Regions from separate parts of the Acetobacterium sp. K1/6 genome, predicted to be linked through region 1. Evidence: riboswitches for the same ligand, from Rfam matches in the RefSeq annotation. Region 1 holds a riboswitch; each other region holds the start of a gene.
What was found. Region 1 has a riboswitch for cobalamin ahead of U2P91_RS11235 (hypothetical protein). Riboswitches for the same ligand answer to the same signal wherever they lie in the genome.
Positions count from the first base shown of each region.

Region 2: linked by a shared signal. The riboswitch ahead of nikA (nickel ABC transporter substrate-binding protein) and the one ahead of U2P91_RS11235 (hypothetical protein) in region 1 are both predicted to bind cobalamin.
Region 3: linked by a shared signal. The riboswitch ahead of U2P91_RS08895 (energy-coupling factor ABC transporter permease) and the one ahead of U2P91_RS11235 (hypothetical protein) in region 1 are both predicted to bind cobalamin.

Region 1 covers NZ_JAXQGA010000011.1:65,794-70,315, forward strand. The annotation lists gene U2P91_RS11225 (GyrI-like domain-containing protein) at 1-224, opposite strand, end outside; gene U2P91_RS11230 (helix-turn-helix transcriptional regulator) at 295-1,197, opposite strand; gene U2P91_RS11235 (hypothetical protein) at 1,286-1,954, opposite strand; cobalamin riboswitch at 2,109-2,295, opposite strand; gene U2P91_RS11240 (encapsulin-associated ferritin-like protein) at 2,529-2,876, shown strand; gene U2P91_RS11245 (family 1 encapsulin nanocompartment shell protein) at 2,901-3,689, shown strand; gene U2P91_RS11250 (cobaltochelatase CobT-related protein) at 3,846-4,522, opposite strand, start outside.
Region 2 covers NZ_JAXQGA010000010.1:45,421-49,942, reverse strand. The annotation lists gene U2P91_RS10520 (ABC transporter substrate-binding protein) at 1-19, shown strand, start outside; gene U2P91_RS10515 (ABC transporter ATP-binding protein) at 89-874, shown strand; gene U2P91_RS10510 (ABC transporter ATP-binding protein) at 878-1,633, shown strand; cobalamin riboswitch at 1,811-2,006, shown strand; gene nikA (nickel ABC transporter substrate-binding protein) at 2,219-3,814, shown strand; gene opp1B (nickel/cobalt ABC transporter permease) at 3,855-4,522, shown strand, end outside.
Region 3 covers NZ_JAXQGA010000008.1:64,879-69,400, forward strand. The annotation lists gene U2P91_RS08885 (ABC transporter ATP-binding protein) at 1-28, shown strand, start outside; gene U2P91_RS08890 (FtsX-like permease family protein) at 12-2,021, shown strand; cobalamin riboswitch at 2,243-2,424, shown strand; gene U2P91_RS08895 (energy-coupling factor ABC transporter permease) at 2,594-3,331, shown strand; gene U2P91_RS08900 (energy-coupling factor ABC transporter substrate-binding protein) at 3,309-3,608, shown strand; gene cbiQ (cobalt ECF transporter T component CbiQ) at 3,813-4,522, shown strand, end outside; gene U2P91_RS08910 (energy-coupling factor ABC transporter ATP-binding protein) at 4,516-4,522, shown strand, end outside.

The DNA.
Region 1 (4,522 bases):
CCAACCACCACGTCATAAGTGCCGGCCACACCATTTTCATAATTGGTATAAAGACCAATACATTTCTCATTTTTTCTGCCGGTCAGGGAGGCTTCAATTCCTTCCCCATAAAAACGCTGCCAGGTGGCACCAATTTTTTCAACCATCTGGGGATCGGTATTACTGGTGCGTATTTTCAGCCCCGCCACTTGCTTTTCTGTTAGTTGTACCAATTCATAATCCATTTGTGTATACCTCTTTCTAACTTATTAATAAATTCAGTATACACCCTTTAACCTGACACCTAATGTCATATTAAAGATATTTTTTAAGACCATCTTCCAATTTTTTCTTAATTGCCTCCCGCAACCACTGGGGTTCTAACACCTCAGCAGCATCACCATAAGAAAGAATATAGCCATACACCCAGCCATCCTCGGGCAAGCGGCTCGCTACCACAAAGGACCCATCCTGATTTTTTGTGATCGCGGCCGGATCAAATTCATCATAGATCCGAAACGCCATGCTCGCGTCAATTCTCAGGATCAACCTGATTTGGGAAGCGCTTATCTCCGGTTTTTCAAAAACAGGGCCCTCCGGCAGGGTCCGGGAAAAAGCCTCCGATAACTGCCGGAGCTGCCTGATCCGACTGACCTTGAAAAAGCGCAACGCCTCTTTACTTAAACAGAATCCATAAACATACCAGGACTGCCCCTTAAACAAGAGCTTTAGCGGTTCAATAGTGCGCCCGGTCTTTTCTCCGGTCGCACTAAAGTAGTCAAAAGCAATTCTGTTTTTTTCAAGGATGGCGTTTTTCAGCACATTAAATTTTTCCCGTTCATCGCTATCACCGCCCCAATGGGAAAAGTCGACTTCAATCCAGTCGGCATCTTTTTTTTCAAACAGGGTCGCCAGTTTTCTCAGCACCGGATCGACCTCCGGTCCGTTTAGCACATTCATCCCCTGTAGCGATGCCAGCAGATTGACCTGTTCCTTTTCTGAAAGCAGTGATTTTTTAATCACGTAGTTATCCAGCAGCCGAATTCCTCCACCCTTACCTTTTTCAGCATAAACAGGAATCCCAGCCGCACTTAGAGACTCCACATCCCGGTAAATGGTACGCTGAGACACTTCAAAGTAGTCGGCTAATTCGCTCGCCGTTATCTTTTTCTTTTCAAATAAAATATAGACCATTTCTAGCAATCGATTGATTTGCATTGTCATTATCCTTTGTCGTTTTGTCTTCTATTTTATCACAATTTTGTCGCAAATGGCACTTCTATAAAAGATCGCGCGCTGTTTGCCTTCACCCAACACTTGCCATCTTTTTTTCGTCGTCCGTCATCTTTTCCTCTCTGGCAATGCAGCCATCGATGCTGCACGCTGCACAATCGCAATAATTTTGAAAATCATCAAAGAGAATCCCGGAAGAACTGTAGACAGGACGCATAATGTAGCCTTTACCCATCTTTAGTCCGATCTGCAGGGAGGCACTGCCAAAGCTGTCAAAAATAGCTTTGCTATCCTGAATTGCCCAATCCTGGATCAGACCGGGATTCGCTATTCCCACCTGCTTAAGATGATTGTCTTCCCGAACTGCCGCTTTCAAGTGCTTCATGGCACCATACATAATTGGCAACTTAAGCGACTGCAAAAAATAATGTTCAATCTGGTGAAGCTTTGTTGGCATTTCACCGATTGTCAACAAATACAAAAACACCTGTTCGTGGTCTTTTAACAAATAATGAAGGGTTTTGCTCTTGTACTTAATCCCATCCATCACAACTAAATGCTTCGAAAACGTCTCAACCGGACAGGCTTTAATGATCGCCATCGGTTTTATCTGGTTTCTTAAAAGCTCCACCGCATTTTGGTATTCATCATAAACTGGTGAATCACATGTTAATTTCATTTTTTTCATCAGCATCGGCATATTGACATCAACCGGTAACTCTATTATCCTAATTTTTTCCATCTCTTCCTCTTTCTCGACATCTACAAAAAGCTAAAAAAACCTTTTTAAAAGGTTTACAAAATGTGTGCCATATTTTTGTCCAGATAAGGGAAAAAATTTCTCCAAATCCTGTATTTCTAAATGGTCTCACACGTTGTAGCCTTCTTTGAAGCTTCAAACATCTTAACCATTTGGAAATATCCTGACTTGGCGGGGCTTGTTGCAAACGGCCTTCTCGGATAACCCAATGACCACCTGCACCCATGATCGCCTTACAGTAGCAAAGAAACTGTTGCGGATTCCCACCGCATTCCTTCTGTCATGGTTTGACTCTATACTAATCTAAAACGTATTTTTTGGCAAGGGTTTATTCTGACCGATCATAGTAATTTCCTGAGCGTAATCAGGATGATCTTTTTTAGCATTAGCGCCTGCTATCTACCCATTGATACAATACACATTGATTCTTTAAAAATCTTAATCGCTTTCACTTAAACTAACAATTTTTTGCAAAGATAACATAAATCCTGTTAGTCTACAATCATTTGGGTATAATTATTATATATCCAATATTTAGAAGGTAGGAGGAAATTTTATGGCACAGTATCATGAACCAATTGAATTATTAGATGAAAAAACGATGAACATCACTCGGGCCATCAATAGTTTAAAAGAAGAATTAGAAGCTGTTGATTGGTATAACCAACGCGTGGCAGCAACGAGTGATCCTGAATTAAAAGGAATTATGGCGCATAACCGGGACGAAGAAATTGAACACGCCTGCATGGCCATTGAATGGTTAAGACGAAATATGGACAAATGGGATGAAGAACTGCGAACGTACCTGTTTGTCGATGGTTCAATTCTGGAAGCCGAAGAAAATGAAGCGGCACCCGAGTCTGTAAATATATCCGGTATCCATATCGGTGATTTAAAAAAATAACGCGCATTAATCAAGGAGGAAAAAATGTTAAAAAGAGAAATCGCACCCTTAACTCAACTCGCCTGGAGCGAAATTGATGGCCGAGCGGAAGCCGTGTTAAAAAGTCGATTAACAGCAAGAAAGGCCGTCACGGTAAATGGACCGAAAGGTCTTGATTTTACTAGCGTATCGGAAGGTCGACTCGAATTAATTAATGACGATGAAAACCTTGTTAAAACCGGTGTTTTCAAGATCAAACCACTTGTTGAAGCAAGAATAAGCTTCACCTTAAACCGTTGGGAGATGGATAACCTGACGCGTGGTGCCAAGGATATTGATTTAACTAATCTGGAAGAAGCTGTCCAAAGAATTGCCGAGTTTGAAGAAACGGTCGTGTATAAAGGCTTTGAAGCTGGTCAGATTAAAGGTCTGGAATCGGTAACCGTTAATGAAAAAATACCCTTTGGTAAAACAGACTCCCAAATTATGGAAGCAATCTCAAAAGGCCTGGTTACACTAAGAGAAAAATTTGAAGCCGGTCCCTTTGTATTAATTGTTGGTGAGGTGGCTTATAATCGTCTCAATATAAGCTCTCATGGGTATCCGCTGATTAAACAGATCGAAGCCCTCATTGGTGGAAAAATACTATTAAGCACCGTTCTTGATGGCGCTTTTCTGATCCCTTATGATAATCCAAACTTTGAACTGACCATCGGACAGGATTTTGCCATCGGTTTTGAATCTTATGATAAAGAAAATGTCAAACTGTTTATCACCGAAAGCTTTACCTTCCGCGCGTTGGACGAAAATATTATTATTTCCTATACGCTATAAGCGTTTCCCATCGTTTTATCAATCAGGAGCGTCAATCGATCTTATTACAAAACGGTTTGATCTTTTTATGGCGGAGGATAACAATTATAGGATAACAAAATAGTACCAAAAAAACCGCTAAGACATCAAGCAGTTGATGCTTAGCGGTTTTATTTTTTAACTTACAATAATTTGCTTTAAATACTTAATAACCAAATCAGCAAAGCGGTTAATGTCTTTAATATAGGCAAAATCCTTGCCATAGATCAGCTTTTCAGCCATCAGATCCTGCTCTTTTCCGGTGAAGACCCCCAGTACCATAATACCCTGTTGGCGGGCCGTTCGAACTTCCCGGGCGGTGTCAGAAATAGCCACCCGACCCCGATAGGCCTGGGTTAAACTATTAACCTGACCCTTTCCCACCTTAATGTCGTTGGGGCGGCCGTCGCTGAGGACAATTAAAATCTTATTATCTTCCCCTCGCTTAATGAGATCTTCACAGGTGGTCTTAATTGCCAAACCGTCGCGGTTGTTGCCGGAGCAATAATATTCAAAGATGTTGTCATTGGCTGAAAGGGGCGATTCGTAATCACGGAAGCGTTTGATGACTGTATAGTCAAGAAAACTGGAAAAACCCAGCACCCGATTAGGAATCCCCAGTTGGGTTAATGCCATCGCCAGAATATAGGCTTGAATCGCAACATTGGACTGGTTACGTCGCTGGGAGCCACTGGAATCGATAAGGATATCCACCACAAAGCTCCCCTTGTTATTATCAATATTTTTTACAAAAACCTTGTTATTACTGCTACGACCAATCCGCCAGAGTTTGCTGGGAATCAGCCTCCCGGCAT
Region 2 (4,522 bases), on a different contig from region 1:
TTTGGATATCACTGAATAAAAAATGCGAGCATAAAAAATTGAGCATAAAAAACTCCGAGAAAAAAATTCCGATCAAAAGGATAAAACGATGCAGCAACCATTATTAGAACTTCAAAATGTAGAAATTTCCTATGACGGACAGCCGATGGTCACCGGTGTTAACCTGAAGATGAAGCAGGGCGAGATTCTGGGGATAGTGGGCGAATCGGGAAGCGGAAAAAGCACCCTGATCAGGGCGACGATGGGCTTATTGGACTGCGCCGGCCGGGTTAATCGTGGCGACATTTTTTACAAAGGCCAGAACGTGATTGACCTCGATGCTGAAGCGCTCAGAACCATGCGGGGACCGGAAATGGGCATGATTTTTCAAAACTGCGGCAGTGCCTTGTGCCCGATAAGAACGATCGGTGAGCAGCTTTATGAAACCATGGAACAACATGGTTTTAAGGACCGTCAAGAGGTGAGGAGGCGGGCGGATACCCTGTTTAACAAGATTAATCTCAAAGATAGTGAGCGTATTTTAAACAGTTATCCCTTTGAGTTATCGGGCGGTATGAATCAGCGGGTGGGGATTGTGATGGCGATGATTCTGGAGCCCGATCTGCTCTTTGCCGATGAGCCCACCTCGGCTCTGGATGTGACGGTTCAGGCTCAGGTTGTCAAAGAGATGATGGCGCTACGGGATGAATTTGGAACCGGAATTGCCATTGTCACGCATAATATTGGGGTGGTTTCTTACATGGCCGATAAGGTAGCGGTGATGTGTCAAGGTCGTCTGGTGGAGTATGGAGATACCCGGGATGTCATCGATGATCCCCAGGAGGCATACACCAGAGCGTTGATTCAGGCCGTCCCAAGAATTCGGAGAAGGTGAAAGATGAGTGAGCTTTTAGCAGTTAGCAACTTAAGTAAAACCTATCATAAGGGAAAAATAAGCATTCATGCAGTTGATGATGTCAGCTTTCATCTTTGCAAAGGGGAATGTCTGGCTCTGGTTGGGGAAAGCGGTAGCGGGAAAAGCACCGTGGCAAAAATGATTACCGGTCTGGAAGCGGCTGATAAAGGCGAAATTCGACTGGGTGGAAAAGACATTATTGGTCTGAGCGGGAAAGCCCAGCGGGAGGTCTATCGGGACATTCAAATGGTTTTTCAGATGCCAGTGGATTCTTTTAATCCCCGGATTAAACTGGGAGATGGCATCATGGAGAGTATGATCAATCAAGGGATCAGTCGTGAGGAAGCCCGGGTGAGAGCCATTAAATATCTCAACATCTGTGAATTAGGCCCTGAATTTGCCGACCGCTATCCCCATCAGGTCAGTGGCGGGGAATGTCAGCGGGCTTCCATTGCCAGAGCCATTGCCATCAAACCCCAACTACTGATCTGTGACGAAGCAACCAGCGCCCTTGATGTGACGGTTCAAGCCCAAATTATGAAACTGCTGACGCAATTAAAAAAAGAGTTGGGAATGTCACAACTCATGATCTGTCATGACCTGGCCCTGGTCCAGGAAGTCTGTGATCGGGTTCTGGTGATGCATCATGGTCATGTGGTGGAAGAAGGAACGCCGGATGAGATTATCATAAATCCTCAACAGGATTATACTAAAAAACTCATTGAGTCAATCTTATAGGTAAACTTCTCTGGCATATAAAGGTATTCTTAAAAAGAATATCATATCGGTTTAAAAAGATTGCGAAAGCAGATTAAACGTGTTAAAATGACAAACAGAAACAATGAAAGACAAGTGATTGTTTCTGTTTTTTAGTGTTTTGATTATTTTTTATTAAAACACCGGCTTATAATTAAATTGAATATTAATAAAACAGGTGCCGGCAGTAATCCAATGTATTACAGGTCGGTGAAAAGGGAAGATGGGTGAAAATCCCACGCGGTCCCGCCGCTGTATGAGAAGAGTTCCTCCAGGAATGCCACCATGATATGGGAAGGCAGGAGGTAATGTTGACGCTTTAGCCAGAAGACCTGCCTGCTTTAATTACTCAATCTCTACGTGTGATAGAGGAGGTGTTTTTTTTAGCAGGCTTTTTTTGCAACCTCACTATCTTTTCTGAGATGGTGGGGTTTTTTTATGGAAAAAATTCCTCAAAAATACAAATCTTTAATGTTGTGATAAAGCTCAGGTTCTTTGCTACAAAAGACAATGGCATGAAACTGGAAGTTGATCAAATAAAACAAGTAGTTTAGAGGAGAAAAGAAAATGAAGTTAAAAAAAGGTTTAGCGGTACTTGTCGCCGCGGTGCTGTGTACCGGTATTTTTGCAGGATGTAGCAGCACCTCGGCAAACTCTGATGTTTCCACTAAAGAAGCATTAAATTATGCCTGTACCAAGGATATCCGGGACATTAACCCGCATCTGTATTCGGGTGAGATGTCAGCTCAAAACATGGTTTTTGAAGGTCTCACGAAAAATGAAGACGGCGAAGTGAAGCCGGCACTGGCGGAAAGTTGGGAAATTTCTGCGGATGGACTGGAATATACCTTCCATTTGCGAAAAGGAGTTACCTTTACGGATGGTGCGGCCTTTAATGCCGAGGCAGTCAAACTGAATATGGATGCCATCGTCGGAAATCTGGAACGGCATGCCTGGCTGGATATGGTCAATGAGATCAAGGAAAATGTGGTAGTCGATGAGCACACTTACAAATTGGTATTAAAGCAACCCTATTACCCCACCCTGGTGGAGTTGGGTCTGACCCGGCCGTTCCGATTCATTTCACCCAATTGTTTTGTTAATGGCACCACCGAAGAAGGCGTGAGTGGTTATATTGGCACCGGTCCCTGGGTTTTATCCGAGCATGTTGATAACCAGTACGCTACCTTTACCCAGAATGAAAATTATTGGGGCGAAAAAACGAAGATAAAAACCGTTAACTGGAAGGTCATGCCAGATCCTCAGACAATTTTATTAGCCCTTCAGAACGGCGAAGTAGATTTACTCTTCGGAGCAGATGGTGATCAGGTTGATCTGGATTCGTATAAAAAACTGGAAGATGAAGGCGCCTACAAAACCTATATCAGTGAACCGATAGCGTCCAGAGCGATTCTCATCAATAGTAATTCACCGATTACCAAAGATATTAAAGTTCGGGAAGCGATTGAATATGCGGTCAATAAGGAAAATATCATTCAGGGAATTTTAAACGGATCTGAAGATCAGGCGGATACGCTGTTATCAAAAGAGGTCCCCTATTGTAACATTGATTTAAAAACGATTTCTTATAATCAGGAAAAGGCTAAACAATTATTAGATGAAGCCGGCTGGAAGCTGGGAACTGATGGGGTTCGCGAAAAAGATGGCCAAAAATGTGAAATCACCCTTTCCTATAATTCCAAAAATGCCCAGGAAGGTACTATTGCCGCCTCGATTCAAGCCGATCTGGCCGCCGTTGGCATCAAGATGAATATTCTTGGAGAAGAAAAACAGGCCTTCCTGGATCGTCAGAAAACCGGCGACTTTGATCTTCAATATTCTTTGTCATGGGGAACCCCCTACGATCCCCAATCTTATGTTTCATCGTGGCGAATTCCCGCCCATGGCGATTATCAGGCTCAGGTTGGACTGGAAAAGAAACAGTGGCTGGATGAAACCATTACCAAGATCATGATTGAAGCTGACGACACCAAACGGGCCGAGATGTACAAAGAGGTGCTAACCTATATTAATGACCAGTATGTGTATATACCGATTTCTTACTCAAAAACCAAAGCGGTGGCCATCGATGGTTTAAATGGGGTAACCTTTAACGATTCTCAATATGAAATACCATTTGAAAAAATGTACTTTTCCAAGTAGTTATGAATAACAAACTGGAAAAATAAAGGGGAGTAAGACCATGAAGCATTACATTGTCAAAAGGCTCCTGTGGATGATTCCGATTTTAATCGGAATCTCCTTTTTTGCCTTTATATTAATTAATTTAAGCCCCAGTGATCCGGCCGAAGTCGCCATTCGGGTCAATGAGGTCACCCCGACCGCAGAGAATATTGCCCAGATGCGGGAGCAATTAGGACTCGATGACCCTTTTATGACCCGCTATCTGACTTGGCTTAGCAATGCCCTTCAGGGTGATTTTGGTAACAGCTATGCCAATAACAAACCAGTCGGTGAAGAAATCGCCAAGGCATTGCCGCCGACTCTTTATCTGGCCAGTGTTTCGCTGTTGATCATCGTTATTATCTCGGTGGCAGCCGGGGTGTTATGTGCTGTGAAAGAGAATAGCATCACGGATAAAACGATGCGGGGGATTGTTTTTGTGGGAACGGCGATTCCGGGCTTCTGGGCGGGCATTCTGCTGATGTGGCTTTTTGCCGTGAAGCTTAAATGGCTGCCGACCAGTGGGATGACGTCTCCGGCTTCGGTGATTCTACCGGCGGTGACCTTGTCACTGGGATATATTGCCACCTATGTCCGGTTGATTCGGAACAACATGATTCAGAACAAGCGGGAGAATTATGTGCTTTATGGTCGGGTACGGGGTTTAAAGGAACAGACGATAATGAA
Region 3 (4,522 bases), on a different contig from region 1:
GGCAACCGGAGGTGAGAACCTTGAATAAGTTTTTTTATCCCAAGTTGGCGCTGGTCAATTTAAAGAAAAACGGGAACACCTACATCCCTTATATACTGACTTGTATCGGATCGATTATGGCTTTTTATACCATCGTTTCAATCCAAAGCAATAAGGGATTAGACGCAATGCAAGGTTCGGAAAGCTTGAAAATATTATTATTCCTCGGGATTATTGTTATTGGCATTTTTGCGGTGATCTTTCTCTTCTATACCAACAGTTTTTTGATTAAACGACGAAAAAAAGAACTGGGATTATACAGTATTCTGGGAATGGAAAAGAAGCATATTGCCAGAGTGTTATTCTATGAAACGCTATTTGTGACGGTAATCAGTTTGAGTTTAGGGCTCCTTGGTGGGGTCCTGATTGGGAAACTGATGTTTCTAATCCTTCTTAACCTTGCTCATATTAAAAGTCCACTTGCTTTTAAGATTGATCAAATGGGTTTGTTATATACGACGGTTGTATTTCTGGCTATTTTTGGCTTGACCCTATTAACTAATTTTTTGCAGGTAAAGCTTACCAACCCCATTGATTTATTAAGAGGTGGGGAGCATGGTGAAAAAGAACCAAAATCTTCATGGTTGATGACGCTCATCGGCGTGATTTCGCTGGGAATTGGCTATGCGATTGCTTTATCAGTGCAAGATCCCATTGAAGCGATACTGCTTTTCTTTGTGGCCGTTATTTTTGTCATCATCGGAACCTATGCTTTGTTTACAGCGGGGAGCGTCACACTGCTAAAATGCTTGAAGAAGAATAAAAAGTTCTATTACCAGTCCCGAAATTTTATTTCAGTTTCCGGGATGATTTATCGAATGAAACAAAATGCTGTCGGTCTGGCTAATATTTGTATTCTCAGCACCATGGTATTGGTCACGATCTCCACGACGGTATCCTTATACATCGGTCAGGAAAGTATGCGGCGGGATTACTATCCCATGGATGTGAGCTTTATTGGTGCGGCTGAAACCACCGATTTTTCGGAGATTGAAAAAATTGTTGTAGCCGAAAAGACCAGTGCCAAGGTAGAAACAACAAATGAACTGTCTTTTGATATGAGTACTTTTACGGCCTTTAAGGAGGGCAGCCATTTTCTGCCGGATATGGTAACGGATGAGAACTTGGATCTAACGTATTATAATACGATCAGTAAGATTACCACGGTACCGCTAGAAGATTACAACCGGATGACGAATCAAAACAAAACCCTGGCAGAAAATGAAGTAATGATTTTTTCAGCCGGTGAGAATTACCAGGAACAAACCGTGGTTTTTGGCGAAAATCTGTTTTTGGTGGTTGAACAGCTCGAATCAGTGCCGATGGACTTCAAAAAGAAATTGATTACCGGAAATAGCTATTATATCATTGTCAATGACGAACAGATGATGTCGACTATTTACACGGCCATGAATGCCAATAAAGACAATGCTGACAGTGAGTCACCAGCGATTCATCACGCCATGATGTTTAATCTCAGTGGCAGTGAAGATAATATTAACCATTTTTCAAAACAGGTGAGGGCTTCGGTTAGTCAGCTCAATCCGGATATTGAGATAAGAAATATTTATGAATCACTGGCAGAACTTTATGGAATATTTGGTGGTTTTTTATTCCTGGGTGTATTTCTGGGCTCCCTCTTTATGATGGCCACGGTGTTAATTATCTATTTTAAACAGATTTCTGAAGGTTATGAAGACAGCGAACGGTTTGTCATTATGCAGAAGGTGGGGATGGATAAAACCGAGGTTAAAAAAACTATTGGCAAGCAGATCTTAATGGTATTTTTTCTGCCCCTGGCCGGAGCCATCATCCACGTGGCTTTTGCCTTTCCGGTTATTACTAAAATGTTAGCCGCCTTCCGGCTGACCAATATACCCCTAATTCTTTTATGCACGCTTGTGGGGGTTGTTGTTTATGCTTTAGTGTATACTGGGGTTTATCTACTCACGGCCAGATCCTATTATAAGATGATTCATTAATAGTTACAACGATTGGTTAATAAGAATCCCTCCCAGTTCATTTAATTAAAAGATCAGTGTTGCCTATCGTAATAGGGGCAGTTAATGGGCCTTATTGAAGGTTTGTAAAAAAATAGAGAGAGGCATCAAAGCTACATGTAAAACTGCTTTTAGCCTTAATTCACTTAAAAAAAACTGTACATTTATCGTATCCATGTTATAATATAACCACAATTAAATAAAAATGTAAAAAATCATTTAGGATGAAAAATTTCATTGAGGGAATCTGGTTAGAATCCAGAACGATCCGGTCACTGTAATTAGTTATGTCTCCTTAAATTGGCCACTGGGCACGTTTTGTCTGGGAAGGCGAGGAGAATAAAAGCTATAAGTCAGGAAACCTACTAATATGATGTACTAAAGCGTCCTTCCAGGGAAAAGGGAAGTTAGTAACATTAACAAAAGTTGGTTCTTGGTGTGAATCATAGAATTGATGGATATGTGTAATGATAAAACCTTTTTTCCCATAGTTATTGTGGGGAAAAGGTTTTTTTTCGGTAAATTATCATAAAATGGAGGTTAGCATGGAGAAAATGAAAAAAACCATGACCGTTGTGGGAATCGCGTTTTTAATGGTTGTTTTGGCTGCCCAGCCTGTAAACGCTATGCATATTATGGAAGGCTTTTTACCCATTGGTTGGGCTGTTTTCTGGTGGGTGCTAGCCCTGCCGTTTATCGCCTTCGGACTCTATCAGGTTGGGAAGATATTCAAAGACAAACCTGAGCAAAAAGTTCTTTTAGCCATAGCAACGGCTTTTACCTTTGCCTTATCAGCGTTTAAACTGCCTTCGGTAACGGGGAGTTCTTCTCATATGACAGGGATCGGCTTGGGCGCGATCCTCTTGGGACCCTTTGCCACTGTAGTAGTTGGTACCATTGCGCTTTTGTTTCAGGCGCTGCTGCTGGCTCATGGCGGGCTGACAACTTTGGGTGCCAACGCCTTTTCGATGGCAATTGTCGGATCTTTTGTGGCTTACGGGATTTACAAAGGGCTGTCAAAAATCAATGTTCCCAAAGCCTTAACCGTTTTTTTAGCCGCCTTTATTGCCGATCTGGCAACCTATGTAACCACCTCCATCCAGTTGGGACTAGCCTTTCCGGACCCGGTCGGGGGGATTGTAGCTTCCGTTGTTAAGTTCTTAAGTATTTTTGCGATTACCCAGATACCACTGGCAATTATCGAAGGCATTTTAACCGTACTGGTGGTTAACGCCATTTACCAATATAAAGAAAAGGGGATTATTTCAAATGAAACTCTCACCGATAACTAAGGTTGTTCTGATTTTATTAATTGGCGCACTGATTATTATCCCTCAGATTGCTTTGCCGGACGCTGAGTTTTCAGGCGCAGATGATGCTGCTGGAACAGCCATCACCGCAATCGATGAAAATTATGTGCCCTGGTTTGAAAGCTTGTTTGATCCCGGCGAGATGGAAGAAAAGCTATTCCTCTTCCAACAGATTTTAGGTGTCGGCGGTCTGGGAATCTGCTTTTTCTACCTTTATAAAAAGTCGAAAAAAAATGAAAAAGCCGATAAATCAGTGTAAATAGTAAGATAAAGCAGCACCGACACTTGTTACATCATGTTGTGACCTAGGGGTCAGACCCTGTGCATCAAGGCGGACACGGCGGGAGCCTGTCCGAGCTTGCAGCATACATCAGATTAACAATTGGTCGGTACGGGAGTTTGTCACCAACCTGAAGTCCGGCGACTTATATAAATATTAACTGCATCTTAGAAGGAGACAACCATGATTGATCGTTTTGCCCATACCAATAAACTAAACAATGCCAATCCTACTGTGAAGGTAGTGGTTTCGTTAGTCATGCTCCTTTCGGTTTTCTTCATCAATGAACCCCTGTATATGGCAGGGGTTTTTGGTGTTATGGTGGGGTGTACCCTATTGTGGGCAAAAATTCCGGTGCGGATTTATCTGCATACCCTGATTTTTGACTCCCTCTTTATTATCCCCGGAGCCCTGGCGTTATTGTTTACCATCGCCAGCGGAAGTCGTGGTAGTGGTGATTATTTATTTGCATTTAACTTTTTTCAGTTTACCATCGGTATCACTGCCACCAATCTGGTGCTGGCCAGCCTGGTTTTCTGTCGAGCGATGGCAGGAGTTTCCTGTATGCTTTTTTTAATTTACACAACCCCGGTGATGCAGATCGCCGGAGTCATGAAAAAAGCCCATATCAGCAATACTTTTTTAGAAATATTTGTTTTAACCTACCGCTTCATCTTTGATTACTGGGATAAACTTAAAGTCATGGCAACTGCCCAGGAATTGCGGTTTGGCTATCGCAATTTTAAAGTTGCCATCCAATCCATTGCAATGATGTTAAGCAATTTGTTTCTCATGGCCATTCAGAGCTACGAGGAGATGACACAAACCCTGGAATTAAAGCAATATCAGGGAGATTTTCATGTAAGCTATCGGAAAGGTCTGAAAAATGATTA